DNA from 2 places in the Priestia sp. ABM2_011 genome. Region 1 is predicted to be linked to the other one. Evidence: riboswitches for the same ligand, from Rfam matches in the RefSeq annotation. Region 1 holds a riboswitch; the other holds the start of a gene.
What was found. A riboswitch is a leader RNA that binds a small molecule or an ion and turns the genes downstream of it on or off. The one in region 1 is predicted to bind glycine.
Positions count from the first base shown of each region.

Region 1 (3,202 bases):
TCACGGCTGCTGCAGGCCTCTCGCTGCAGGGTTAAAATTGAAAAAGCACTTGAAGGGTGCAGTCCGTTTCCTTTAAAAGACGTAATCGCATCGTATAGCTCGCGTTCTTTCGGTGAAAATTCAACAGGAATGGTTTGAACAATTCGCTTCGTCCATTCGATACCCGTATCATGGCGGCGATTTCGAATCATAACTTTGTTAACAAGCTCTTTTAAGTGCTCATCGTTTTGCAAAGAGCGTTTTTTAGCAGAAAATAATTCTTCAAAATAGTCTTTATTGCCGAGATGGCCAGGCTTTAAAAGAGAGACTAAGTTGAAAATTTCTTCAATTCGATTTTGAATCGGTGTTGCGGTTAGCAACAGACAAAATTTCTTTTTCAGGCTTTGAACAAATTCATAGTTTTTTGTTTTGTTGTTTTTAAGTTTATGAGCTTCATCAATGATGATGAGGTCGTAGTCTTGTTCTAGCACAATTTCTCGATGAGGAGAACGTTTTGCTGTATCAATTGAAGACACAACGATGTCACACTGATCCCACACATATGATTTTCTTTGAGGGACCGCGGGAATATAAAATTTTTGATTCAATTCCATAGCCCACTGTGAAACAAGCGAAGCTGGAACTAAAATGAGAACTTTTTTAACAAGCCCGCGAATCATATATTCCTTCAAAATTAACCCTGCTTCAATCGTTTTCCCTAGTCCTACTTCATCTGCTAAAATGGCTTTCCCATTCATTGTTTCGACTACTTGTTTGGCTACTTCGAGCTGATGAGGAAGCGGCGTTAAATCGGCTAGATGTTTTGGGCTTTGTAGTCCTTCAAATTCTGAGATAAGCGTTTGGTCTTCTATTTCATAGGCAAGTTTATACAAATCCCATGCAGACCAAGGGCCGTCTTGCTCCAATTTAGTTGAGAAGGCTGCTTCCCATGTTTCATCGATGTTTAATTTCACTTTCATGATAAAAATGCTCCTTTGTAAAAAATTTTTATTGAACAAATGATAAGAATCAGGTAGGATAAAAATATATTTAGAAAATTTGAAAAAGAAAATAGATTAGCACTTTACAAATGATTGTGTGAATAAAGATAAATACATCTTTCAGTAGTATGCCCAACTTTACCAACTTTATAGAAGCGAATGACGACACGGGGAGAGACTACTTGAATGTAGCGCCGAAGGAGCAAGCAATAAAATTGTGAATCTCTCAGGCAAAAAGACTCTTGTTTGACGCAGCTCTGGAGAGTGTCTATGCGTTTATAGACCACCCACGAGGCAAACCTATTCGTTTATAGGTAAACTTTCAGGTGAAAAGGACAGAGACTTCCTACTAAATACAGTAGGGGGTTTTCTGTCCTTTTTTGTTTGGATACATAGTGATTCCCACACTATTTGAAAACTCCCCGTTATGAAAAGTTTCACGTGAAAAAGAGGAGGACATAAATATGACAACAGAATTACACAAAACGCCGCTTTATGATACCTATCAAAAATATGGTGCCAAAACAATTGATTTTGGAGGATGGGCTCTTCCCGTTCAATTTTCTTCTATTAAAGAAGAGCATGAAGCTGTACGTACAAAGGCAGGTCTTTTTGATGTCTCTCATATGGGAGAAATTCTTGTGACAGGAGCTGATAGCTTAGCTTTTCTTCAGCATACGATGACAAATGACGTTTCTACCCTTGTAGATGGAAAAGCGCAGTATACGGCTATGTGTTATGAAGACGGAGGCACGGTAGATGATTTGCTGATTTACAAAAAAGCAGATCAAGAGTATTTGCTGGTAGTAAACGCTGCTAATATTCAAAAAGACTATGAGTGGCTTGTGTCTCACAAGCAAGGAGATGTAACGCTCGTTAATCAATCTGATGAAACTGCGCAGCTAGCATTACAAGGTCCTTTAGCAGAAAAAGTTTTACAAACGTTAACGAATGAAAATTTAGCTTCATTAAAGCCATTTACATTTGCTGATGATGTAGAAGTAGCGAATGTAAATGCTCTTGTTTCACGTACTGGATATACCGGAGAAGATGGTTTTGAAATTTATTGTTCTTCAGCTGACGCCTCTCACTTGTGGACGGCTATTTTAGAAGCAGGAAGTGAGGACGGGGTGTTGCCTTGCGGACTAGGCGCTCGTGATACGCTTCGTTTTGAAGCTACTTTGGCTTTATATGGCCAAGAGCTTTCAAAAGATATTACGCCCATTGAAGCTCGAATTGGATTTGCAGTAAAGACGAACAAAGACAGCTTTATTGGAAAAGAAGTTTTAAAAGAACAGCGTGAAAGCGGGGCACCTCGTAAGCTGGTAGGAATTGAAATGATTGATAAAGGTATACCAAGACACGGTTACGAAGTATTTGCAGATGAAGAACAAATTGGATTTGTGACAACAGGTACACAGTCACCGACATTAAAGAAAAACATCGGTTTAGCGCTATTATCAGCAGAGTATACAGAGCTTGGTCAAGAAGTGGAAGTGCAGGTTCGGAAAAAACGCTTAAAAGCAAAAGTGGTTTCAACACCTTTTTATAAACGTTCAAAGTAAGCTTTGGGGAGGAATTTAACATGTTACATCGCTATTTACCAATGACAGAACAAGATCAGCAGCAAATGTTAGCAGCAATTGGTGTTTCATCTGTTGGTGATTTATTTTCAGATATTCCGCAGCGCGTTCGTTTTCAAGGAGAATACAATATTAAAAAAGCGGCTTCAGAGCCTCAGCTGTTAAAAGAATTAAATAATATGGCTGCTAAAAATGCTCATTTAAAAGACTATGCTTCTTTTTTAGGAGCAGGAGTTTACGATCATTACATGCCGGTTATTGTTGATCATGTTATTTCTCGTTCGGAATTTTATACGGCCTATACTCCGTATCAACCGGAAATTTCTCAAGGAGAACTTCAGGCCATCTTTGAATTTCAAACAATGATTTGTGAGTTAACGGGGATGGACGTGGCCAATTCTTCTATGTATGACGGAGGAACTGCTTTAGCAGAAGCCGCTATGCTCAGTGCGGGTCAAACGAAAAAGAAAAAAGTACTTGTCTCTGCGGCCGTTCACCCTGAGTCAAAAGATGTGTTAAAAACGTATGCGAAGGGTCAATACATTGAAGTGGTAGAAATCCCTGCAGCAGACGGCGTAACAGATATGATTGCATTAGAAAAAGAGATGGGAAGTGACGTGGCAGCTGTTATTGTCCAGT
Region 1 is NZ_JBSWUB010000001.1:1,031,594-1,034,795, forward strand. Features, by position in the region: gene ACXAE4_RS05500 (DEAD/DEAH box helicase) at 1-959, opposite strand, end outside; glycine riboswitch at 1,140-1,232, shown strand; gene gcvT (glycine cleavage system aminomethyltransferase GcvT) at 1,445-2,545, shown strand; gene gcvPA (aminomethyl-transferring glycine dehydrogenase subunit GcvPA) at 2,566-3,202, shown strand, end outside.

Region 2 (3,202 bases), 3.9 Mb from region 1:
AATACGGAAGTGTATGATTTTATCGGTTCGAATGGATATGTGTTTCCAGGAGGAACGTGTCCGACTGTTGGGGTGTCTGGCTTTACGCTCGGAGGAGGCTGGGGGCTTTCGAGCAGACTTTACGGATTAGGCTGTGACAGCTTGATAGAGCTAGAGTTGGTCAATTATGAAGGAAAGATTATTAAAGCAAACAAATCGTGTAACGCGGATCTTTTTTGGGCATGCCGAGGTGCTGGTGGCGGTAATTTTGGCGTTGTGGCAAGCATGACGTTTCAGCTTCCAAAACCGACGAACAGCTCTGTGACGCTTGTTCGCTTCTTTTATGTAGGTACTACAAGAGAAAAACAGGTACAAGTGATGAATATATGGCAAAGCTGGCTGCCTGAATTGGACAAACGTATGACGCTAGTTGCCAGTTTTTATAATGCAGAAGGAGAAGGATTGGGCATATTTGCGAACGGCTTCTTTTACGGATCTCCAGAAAGAGCTCGAAAGATCTTGCAGCCTTTTGCAGAGGTGGAGGGGTTCCGAGTCGAGCTACAGTCATTATCTTTTCTTGAAGCGGTACAAAAGATAGAAGCAACCTATCCTCCTTCTGAAAAATTTAAGTCAACGGGAAGATTTGTGCAAAGAAGTTATTCAGTTGGCCAGCTTGAAAATCTTGCAGATCTCATACAGCGTCCAGCAGAAGGGTCCGTTTACGCCGCGATTTCTTTTTATGCACTAGGAGGAGAAATTCGCAGTGTTGGTAACAGAGAAACGGCCTTCTTTTACAGAAACGCTAGATATATTCTGGGCTTTCAATCTATATGGACAGACGATGCGTTTGCACGAGCAAACAGAGAGTGGCTGTATAAGCGATTTCAATATATTAAACGTATTACGAAAGGCTCCTATGTGAATTTCCCTATCAGCAACCTTAGAAACTACGAGTATGAGTATTTTGGAGACAACGCAGAGCGGTTAGAAAGAGTAAATAAAAAGTACGATCCATTTAACGTATTTAGGTTTCCGCAGGGACTCAGGTAGCATGTAGAAAAGGATACTAAGTTGACGATTGAACCTGTTTCATTACCTTCTTTCGAAGAAGGTAAATAAATGAAAGTCATCTTTCTTGTTGACAAAGCATCCAACTGGTATTAGAATAAACAACTATTCGACAGTCATTATCTTGATCGAAAAATTTAATACGTAGAAAGCTATGATTGCTATGGATCACACTATAGCAGGAGCAGCTTCTGGAGAGATCGCGATAGTTTCGCGACGCCGAAGGGTTCACAATCTCAGGCAAAAGGACAGAAGAGTACCGGATATTTATTTGGCATGTTACTAATTGGTAGCATGTACCATAATATTTGTTATTCTTATGACCATGAGATTGGAGCGCATCCAATCTCTTTTTTTATTGGACTTTATTTTGTAGTCCGCACGATCGCATCAAAGGTTTTATTGTTAGGAGGAGTTAGAGTTGGAACAACGAGAATTAAAGAGGGATTTATCCAATCGTCATGTTCAGCTAATCGCGATTGGAGGAACCATTGGGACGGGATTATTTTTAGGTTCTGGTAAAGCCATACAGCTTGCAGGTCCCTCTATCATCTTTGCTTATTTAATTGTGGGTATTGCGCTTTTCTTTGTGATGAGAGCGCTAGGAGAACTACTGCTGTCTAAAGCAGGTTATCAATCGTTAACAGATATTGCTGAAGAGTATCTTGGACCATGGGCTTCATTTGTCACAGGGTGGACGTACTGGTTTTGCTGGATCATGACAGCTATGGCTGATGTGATTGCCGTTGGCGTATATGTGAAATATTGGTTCAATATTCCTCAGTGGATTCCTGCACTTATTTGTGTAATCATTTTATTAGGACTTAACTTATTAACCGTAAAATTATTTGGAGAATTAGAGTTTTGGTTTGCTTTAATAAAGGTTATTACGATTCTTGCGTTAATTGTTATTGGCGTTATTTTACTGGTAATCGGATTTAAAACAGATGCAGGATCCGTTACGGTTCAAAATCTTTGGAATCATGGAGGACTGTTTCCAAACGGTGTTTCAGGTTTCTTACTTTCATTCCAAATGGTTATTTTCGCATACGTCGGGGTTGAATTGGTAGGGGTATCGGCAGCGGAAACATCAAATCCCCAAAAAAATATTCCATCGGCCATTAATAAAATTCCGCTGCGAATCTTATTTTTCTATGTTGGAGCGCTTATCGTCCTTTTATTTATTAACCCGTGGATGGAATTGAATGCAGCAGAAAGCCCATTTGTTAAAACCTTTAGTTTAGTCGGAATTCCGCTTGCTGCTGGAATTATTAATTTTGTTGTATTAACTTCAGCCGCTTCTGCTTGTAATAGCGGAATGTTTTCAACAAGCCGTATCTTATATAACTTAAGTAAAAATGACCAAGGGCCATCTACGTTTGCAAAACTGAACAAAAACCACGTACCAAGCAACGGATTGTTTGTATCTACGCTGGTTATCTCGGCGGGAGCTTTGTTAAGCAAACTGATACCAGATCAAGCTTTTGGCATCGTAACAACCATCAGCGCTATTTGTTTCATTTGGGTGTGGAGTATCATTTTGATTTGCCATCTAAGATATAAAAAAACGCGTCCGCAGCTGCATGCAGCATCAACATTCAAAGCACCGTTAACACCATTTATAAACTATGTTGTGCTAGCGTTGTTTGCAGTGATTCTTATTATTATGCTGTTTTCTGATGCGACGCGCCCAGCCTTATTGTTGACACCCGTTTGGTTTATTCTCTTATTTGGTTTTTACGGGGCTAGAAGGAAGAAGAAATAGTAAATGGGTGACCTCATCATTTCGTGATGGGGTCTTTTTATTGGAAGATAAATAATTGATTTCTACTGTATGAAGAAAATGCAGTAAGCAAAGTTTATATAAGAACCCTAAAAAAGTTTTAGCAGAAAATACAGTGAAAAAGCTCATAGTTTTCTGATAGTAATGTAGAACCAAATGCTTTTCTTCTATGTCTAAAGGTGGAATTCTATCATTTACATGGAAAAGTTTTCATTTTGCAGTACAATGGAGGTAGACTTCATTGAATTAAGGTGAACAAACATGAAATGGTTTAAATCTCATACGTTTTGGAAAATCTTCACGATTAATGTGCTTCTTATTTGTACCGTACTGACGCTAATGTTTATAGTTTCAAGAGTGATGCTGCCTAAT
Region 2 is NZ_JBSWUB010000001.1:4,927,426-4,930,627, reverse strand. Features, by position in the region: gene ACXAE4_RS25965 (FAD-binding oxidoreductase) at 1-1,029, shown strand, start outside; glycine riboswitch at 1,229-1,309, shown strand; gene ACXAE4_RS25960 (amino acid permease) at 1,469-2,812, shown strand; gene ACXAE4_RS25955 (PAS domain-containing sensor histidine kinase) at 3,092-3,202, shown strand, end outside.
Region 2: linked by a shared signal. The riboswitch ahead of ACXAE4_RS25960 (amino acid permease) and the one ahead of gcvT (glycine cleavage system aminomethyltransferase GcvT) in region 1 are both predicted to bind glycine.